Regions from separate parts of the Flagellimonas alvinocaridis genome, predicted to be linked through region 2. Evidence: riboswitches for the same ligand, from Rfam matches in the RefSeq annotation. Region 2 holds a riboswitch; the other holds the start of a gene.
The links. A riboswitch is a leader RNA that binds a small molecule or an ion and turns the genes downstream of it on or off. The one in region 2 is predicted to bind cobalamin.
Positions count from the first base shown of each region.

Region 1: another riboswitch for cobalamin. It lies ahead of metE (5-methyltetrahydropteroyltriglutamate--homocysteine S-methyltransferase); the one in region 2 lies ahead of ACP14V_RS06600 (TonB-dependent receptor plug domain-containing protein).

Region 1 covers NZ_OZ252111.1:3,335,791-3,339,869, reverse strand. The annotation lists gene metE (5-methyltetrahydropteroyltriglutamate--homocysteine S-methyltransferase) at 1-1,721, opposite strand, end outside; cobalamin riboswitch at 1,882-2,082, opposite strand; gene ACP14V_RS14935 (CidA/LrgA family protein) at 2,355-2,690, shown strand; gene ACP14V_RS14930 (LrgB family protein) at 2,687-3,382, shown strand; gene ACP14V_RS14925 (carbohydrate binding family 9 domain-containing protein) at 3,411-4,079, opposite strand, start outside.
Region 2 covers NZ_OZ252111.1:1,453,072-1,457,150, forward strand. The annotation lists gene ACP14V_RS06585 (ABC transporter ATP-binding protein) at 1-261, opposite strand, end outside; gene ACP14V_RS06590 (FecCD family ABC transporter permease) at 261-1,292, opposite strand; gene ACP14V_RS06595 (ABC transporter substrate-binding protein) at 1,293-2,453, opposite strand; cobalamin riboswitch at 2,508-2,728, shown strand; gene ACP14V_RS06600 (TonB-dependent receptor plug domain-containing protein) at 2,798-4,079, shown strand, end outside.

The sequences.
Region 1 (4,079 bases), 1.8 Mb from region 2:
TGCAAAATGGTTACAGGTCCAGTCAACATTCCCTTTACAGGTTTGTTGGTCAATGATTGTGCAAACGATGTCCAGAAGACCGTGATGGAATTTGGTCTGGAGACATCGCCATAAATAACAGGCGGTTTTACGCAACGTGATCCGTAACTTTGCACCCATCCGTTTTGGGTGAATGTGAAGCCTTCCAGTTGTTCCCCGAAGTACTCCACCATATCATTTCGTTCAAATTCGCCATGCACGGGTACGTCCAGGCCAATTTCTTCTTGTAATGCTATTGCTTTTTCGGTCTCACTTTTTAGATATGCAACATATTGTTCCTCATTGATCACTCCCTTTTTAAACAATGACCTATTTTGTCTCACCTCCCTAGTTTGGGGAAACGACCCAATGGTGGTGGTTGGAAAAAGCGGAAGCTTTAAATGGGACTCTTGCAGGACCTTCCTTTTTTCAAACGGGGATTGTCTATGGTAATCCTTTTCATCCAACTGTTCCAAACGTTGTTTCACTATGGGTTTATGGATCAATGTGGAATTCTCCCTTTTTTTGATGGAAGCCAAATTCTCCTTGAAAAGAGGATGTGATCCATGATCAGGGATATGGGCCAGTATCTTTAGACTTTGGAGTTCTTCCAATTTCTGTTTGGCGAAGGCCATCCAATCCTTTATTTCCTTGGAAAGCACTTTTTCGTTTTGTTCCAAGTCCAAATCATATGGAACGTGTAACAATGAACAAGACGGAGATATAAAGATGTGCTTCTCTCCTAATTGTTCCTTGGCTTGCTGAATACATTTCAATGAGGCTGCGAAGTCATTTTTCCAAACATTCCGCCCATCGACCACACCCAAAGAAAGAGAAATGTTTTCTCGGCGTTTATCGGACTTTAAAACCTGTTCCAGTTGATTGGGCCCTCTTTTCAAATCCAAGTGGAGTGCACATACTGGCAATGAAAGCACAGTACCAAGATTGTTCCCATAATCCCCAAAATAACTGGCCAAATAGGCTTTTAGGTTTGGGAATTTTTCTGAAACCCTATGATATACATGGATAATGGCTTCTTGTTCCTCATGTGTAAGGTCTGTGGACAGTATAGGCTCATCAAATTGTACCCAGGTCGCTCCCGCTTCCGTCAATCTTTCCAAAATGGTAAAATATACAGGAAGAAGTTTGGACAATAAATCAAGCCTTTTAAAACCCTCTTCTTTTTCCTTCCCCAGTAGCAGATAGGTTACAGGACCCAAAAGCACAGGTTTCGTATGGATTCCAAGTGCTTTGGCTTCATTGAATTCGTCAATGACTTTTGAGGATAGTAGTGCAAACTCTTGATCTTTGGTAAATTCAGGAACGATGTAGTGATAATTCGTATCGAACCATTTCGTCATTTCCATGGCAATGACATCCACGCCATCTTTTTGCAAGCCCCTTGCCATGGCAAAATAAAGATCCAATAAATTTTCATTGGATACTTGGGCATTTTTGTAGCGCTCTGGAATGGCACCCACCATTAAAGTGGTGTCCAGAACCTGATCATAAAATGAAAAATCGTTGGAAGGGATAAGGTCGATTCCCTTTTCGTGTTGGAGCTTCCAGTTTTCTTTTCGGATGCTCTTTCCGGTCACGAGCAGTTCCTCCAAAGAAATCTTGCCCGACCAATACTTTTCGCAAGCCTTTTTCAGCTCACGGTGGGCACCAACTCTTGGGTAACCCAAATTGCTTGTCTTCATTGCTAAAGCTTTTATAAAATTGAACAATTAGATAAAAGCTCCTTAGCTCAACTTCGCAATGCCTTAAAACAAGAAGAACGTGGCTGGAATTTACCCGGATTTCTGGAAAAATTCAAACGCTCGACCCGCCCTTTACGCGAAGGCACCGTCAAAATCCTACAAAGTAGGAACGACATGGGCAGGTATCCTGGCTTGTTCGATTTTTACCGCCTTCTCATCCTAAAATAAGACAATGGCTTTTATGGCAAAAACATACTATTCCAAATGGAATCGGACTTACAGTTGCGCGTCAGCTCGTGATTTACACACGATTCCCTTTTAATTCCGACCTAAATCGGAAACCCTTATCGTTTTGATAAAGAAATTAAGTAAAGAACTTATTGAGGTGTAAATGTATGCAATAATCTGTGCACATCTATCTAGAAAAGTCACATTAATGAAAAGAACAGTTGCTGAGAACATCAGTCAAAGTGTAAAAGGGACTTAATAAAAGGTGTGGTTTTTTAGTAGATCAATTATCAGAATATGATTGGATGTTGAGAACTGATCCACTTATTCAGGACACAAAATTTTGCTTTTGTGCGGAGGATTACATCATGAAGCCTTAAATTTCAGCCTAAAATCGATAACGGAATGCTCAAATCCTTAACCATTATTTTTCTTTTTCTCATTCTTGGGGAATTTGTGAATTACATTTTTAAGATTCCCATAGCAGGGAATATCATCGGAATGGTATTGATATTTCTGGCCTTGAAATTCAAACTCATCAAGTTGGAAATGGTGAAACCGGCTTCTGATAAACTACTGAAATATTTGGTCCTGTTTTTTGTGCCTTATGGCGTAGGGTTGATGGTGCATTTTGAGACCATTAAAGCACATTGGTTCTCCATTGGTTTGGCGGTTTTGGGAAGTACAATATTAACACTTTACCTCACAGCATTTATTCAAGAAAAACTGCAGAAGAAATGAAAACCTTTCTGTCCTTACCAGTAGTCTGGGTGTTTTTGACCTTGGCTATATATTTTTTGGCCCAAGGTTTACATAAGAAGGTGAAATGGGCTTTGACAACCCCTATTTTGGTTACCATTTTTGTGCTTATACTTCTCTTGTCAGTTTTTGATGTGGATTTTGGGACCTATGACAGTGGAGGAAAATTTCTCAGTTTCTTTCTAGGGCCTTCAGTGGTGGCACTTGGAGTTCTATTTTATGAAAAGTTGGATGAAATAAAATCCAACTTGTTGCCTTTTTGCATAGCCGTTTTTGTTGGAGGTATTGGTAGTATACTCAGTTTAATTTTTATTCTGATGGCTCTTAAGGCTCCTGAAGTATTGATGCGGTCTTTGGCTCCAAAATCAGTCACTACACCCATAGCCATTGAAATTGCAAAGTCTGTCGGAGGGGTTCCATCCATCACGGCAGGAGTGGTCATTGCCGTTGGGATTTTTGGCAATGCCTTCGGAATCTATATCCTTAAGTTTTTGGGCATTACCAGTAAAACGGCCATAGGCACGGCCTTGGGAACTGCATCGCATGGCATAGGTACAGCACGCGCGTTGGAAGAAAGTGAACTTTCAGGGGTTTATAGCGGGTTGGCACTTTGTGTAAATGGGCTTGTTACCGCTATTGTAACCCCTTTGGTCATAGATTGGATTCTTGTATGATTGTTCTTCAATTTACCATCAAGAGAAATCAGAATTGTTTCAGAAGCGCAATTTTGCTAATAAACTGACGAGTCCGCTGAACAGGGTCAAAGATATCCACCTGCGTATCGTTGAACACAAGATAAATAAAGGACAAAGGCATATATTCCCAACTAAAGCGTACATTCCAACGCCCTTGTTCATCAAAACTGTTGTACTGATAAAAGGTGGATAGCTGTACCCTTGGATTCAGGGCCAGGCGTAGACTCCCCGTATACAAGTCGGTATCCAAATCCTCTTGAAGAATTCCCAAACCATTAATGTTGTTATGTTCGTAATCTGCTGTAAACGATATATGGGGAAGCGGTGCATAACGAAATCCGGCAATGGTTGTATTTCGGGTGCCGTTGTAAAAATCCCCAAAATCGTATCTGATGGAACCGGAAAGTTTTTTGGATTGGTCAGAATTATATCGAAGCGTATATCGGGTGTAGTTGTAACTCCCTTCATCAATTTGTAAACCCAACGGAGCAAAATCAAAATTGATGTTCTGCCAAGTAGGCGTAAATGAGGCTTCAACAAAACTATTGTCCTTGAACCATGTATAAATTGGAAAAATATAAAGGTTGGCCTGTTGGAAATTTCCAAAATCCTCAAAATCATGGAAATAATTGAAGAAGACGCCTGGGTCCCAGCGGCGAACAAAGGGCAGCCACTT
Region 2 (4,079 bases):
GACCACACTGAGTTTTTGGGCCATTTCAGATGGGGAATGGTCTTCCAATGTTTTGCCCTTTAAATCGATACGGCCTCTCAATTTAGGCTGAAAACCAGCCAAGGTGCGTAGCAAAGTGGATTTCCCGATTCCGTTGGCTCCTACAATACCGCACAGCGTTCCCGTTTCCAACGAAAAATTGATATGCTCTGCCACAACTTTTGAACCATACCCAATGGTCAGTTCTTTGGCGGAAAGGATATGTTCTTCAACTAGGTCCATCAGAATATCATTTTGCGTTTCCGTACCAACAACCAAATCACCACGGGTGCCCCAACCAATGAGGTAATGGCATTAATGGGCAATACGTTCACCGAGTTGGGCAATTGGGCCAAGGTATCACAGAGCAACATTAAGATAGCTCCGTACAGGAAGACGGCAGGCACCAAAATGCGGTGTTCCATGGTGTCGAATATCTGTCGGGTAAGATGGGGCACCGCCAATCCGATGAACACAATGGGTCCGGCAAATGCGGTTATGCCACCGGCCAACAATCCCGCTGCAATGATGATGATCAACCTTGATTTTTTCAGGGAAACCCCAAGACTTTGTGCATAATGTTCCCCCAAAAGGAAGGCATTCAGCGCCTTTATGGAGATGATACATAGCAAGACACCCAAAATCACAATCCCCGCCAACAAGGACAATTGTTGGGAACTCAAATTGCCCACGCTACCAAAAGACCAAAATATGAAGCGCTGTAAACTTTCCGCGCTGGTAAAATAGGCCAGTACGCTGACCAATGCCGAGGTGATACTTCCAAACATCAACCCGATGATCAATAGGGCCATGGTGTCACGAATACGTTGTGCAACAATGAGCACTACGGCCAATACCAAAAAACTGCCTAGACTGGCAGCAATGGCCAAGGAAACATCACCGACAAAAGACAGGGAAGCAAAGCTTGAAACAAAAGAAGCTCCCATTAAAAGCAGTGCGGCTCCCAGACTGGCGCCGGAGCTAATGCCCAAGACAAAGGGTCCTGCCAGTGGATTTCGGAACAGGGTCTGCATCAAGAGTCCGCTCAGGGAAAGTCCACCGCCTACCAAAAGTGCCGTGAGCGCCTTGGGAACCCGATAGTCCCAAAGAATGTATTCCCATGAGGGCACTTCCAAGGGTTTGCCCAAAAGTCCGGAGAGGGTTGCCGAAAAGGGAATGGAAACGGAACCCGAACTGATGTTCAATACCACTGCAAGGCAGAGTGCGACCGAAATCAACACAAAAGAAAGACGATATGATCTTGGGTGCGACATCTATTGCAAAGGCCTGTAAAAATGTGGTTCATAATCGGTCAAGAGTCCAGGATGTAAAATGGAAATGAGGTCTTTCAATACCAAATCGGGGCGTTGTGGTGCCAATTCATAGAAGACCAATCCTCCTGTTGCGCCTTTTCTGATGGCATTGGAATATACCTTCTTATTGGAAAATGCCGAAAATTGGTGGTAATGGCTATTGGCCTGTTCCAATTCTTCATACGTCCCGTGAAGGGATGGGTTCAACCAATAATCCGCTTGTTGTGCTTTTTCCAAGACGGCTTCCAAACTTAGACTAATTCCTCCGGTCTCTTTCGTATCTGCCCAGATATAATCAGTATTGGCATCTTCTAAAAATTGGGCCATCCAACTTTTTCCACCGGAAACGTACCACACATCCTTGTAGAGACCCCCAGTAAGCACGGTAGGACGTTCTTTGGCATTTTTGGCCAACAGTTTGGCCTCTTGATAGGACTTTTCGATATCCGAAAAAATACTATCGGCCTCCATTTCTTTATGAAAGAAAGGGGCAAAGAATTTGATCCATTCCGCTTTTCCCAATGGGGTCTGTTCTACCCAATCCCCATTATAGACCACGGGAATTCCAGACCGTTTGATGATGTCATAGGCCTTGTTGGTATCATTGATACCAAATCCCATGACCAGTTCGGGGTTGAGTTCCAAAACCACCTCGGTATTGATATTCTCATTGGTACCCAATTCTTTGATCAGGCCATGGTCGATTCGCTGCCGGGTAACAGGAGAGGAAATCAAATCGGTATTGGGAAATCCTACCACGGATTCCAGTACTCCCAAGGCTTCCAAGGAAGGAATATGAGTAGTTGAAGTGATTACCATGCGCTCAACCGGTGTCGCCACAATGGCATCATAGGCATCACTAGGTAAGGTAATGACTGCCAACTTTTCCCTCGGTACCAAGGCATACTTGAAGCTTTTTTCGGAACCGGGCCAAGCTGCAGTGACCTCAATTTCGGTGAACTGGCCATTGTGTTGGACCGTAAAGCCCGTAGCGTATTGGATTTGGGCTTCCTCCGTAGTTACTAGGTCGATGACTGGTGCCTTCTTTTTTTCGCCACAGCCCAAAACCAAGAGCATGGAAGCTATTCCGATCAGGAGTATGGATAACTGTTTTTTTGCCATGGACCAAAAGTAAGATTAATTAACTTTTGCCAAAAAAGATTAAACAGATTGATTACTTTCGCGTTGAATTTTGGTTTGCACGTTGTTGTTGACGTGTGATTAAAAGGGAATCTGGTGAAAATCCGGAACTGTTCCCGCAACTGTAAGTTTATGCCAAACTTGTTTTGGTACCCTTAAAATGGGATGCGGTTTCTTCTAAACCACTGTCCGACCGGGATGGGAAGGTCAAACCGCATAAAGCAAGTCAGGAGACCTGCCAAATTCAAACAAACAATGTTAAACTTTCGGGATAAAAGTTTGCGTATGAACACCATACTACGCTCCCGTTTATTGATTTAAACGAAATGAAGAAAAATCATTTATGGTTATGTGCCGCCCTTTTGGCAGGCAAGGGACTTTGTGCCCAACAACAAGATTCGGCCCACGTGCAACAATTGGATGAGGTTGTGGTGAGCGATTCCAAATTTGAACTGAAGCGTGAGAATTCAGGAAAGACGGTAATCAAGATCACTGCTGAGGAATTGGAACGAAAACAAGGCCAGACCGTGGCCCAGATCATCAACACCAAGAGTGGGATCGAGATTACGGGAAGTCGTGGACGTGACGGCGATGTTTTGGGCGTTTTTGCCCGTGGCGGTCGAGGAAGACAGGTTTTGGTCATCATTGATGGGGTTAGGGTTTCCGATCCATCATCCTTTAGTCAAGAATACGACTTGCGATTGCTTTCCACGGCAAATATTGAAAGTATAGAGATCATCAAGGGAGCTGCCAGTACCCTCTACGGGACCAATGCCGCCACGGCGGTGATCAACATCACCACCAAGAAAAGCTCCAAGGAGAAGATTACCGGGAATTTTCAATCCACGGTGGGGACCAATCAGACGGCCGATGACCAGAATTACAATTTGGGCAATCTGAGCAATGCGGTTTCCTTGAATGGGACCTTGGATAAGTTCGATTACGCGGTGGATTTTTCCAACCGTAGTTCCAAAGGGCTTTCCGCGGCAGTGACCCCGGAAAACGAAGAGGACAATTTTTCCCATTTCAGCACCAACGTTAAATTGGGCTATCAATTTTCTGAGGACTTTCGATTATCAGTGTATGGAAACCAGACCCGTTATTCCAATGAATTCGATGCAGATTTTATGGAGGCCCCTAACCGTTCCAGAGTGAACCAGAAGAGGGCCGGAGTGGCTTCATCTTTTGCGTATGGCAACGGGTCGCTGCACCTGAACGCAGCCTATACGGATTACGAGACGGATTCCAAAAGCACCTTTGGGGAGAGTATATCGGATGGAAAGAATTTGGTACTTGATTTTTACAACAAATATGTCATCCAAGAGAAGTGGCATACCATTTTGGGCGTAAACTATCTCAAGGATGAGGCTACGTTTTCCACTGACACGGATTTCAATATCGTTGACCCCTATGCCAATGTGGTCTATGTTTCCGATTTTGGATTGAACCTGAACATTGGTGGACGATGGAACAACCATTCCGAGTACGGTAGCCATTTTGTGTACAATCTTAACCCTTCCTACGTTTTTCCATCTGCCAATGGGTACCTAAAACTGTTTGGGTCGTATGCTACATCGTACATTACCCCTAGTTTGATTCAATTGTTTG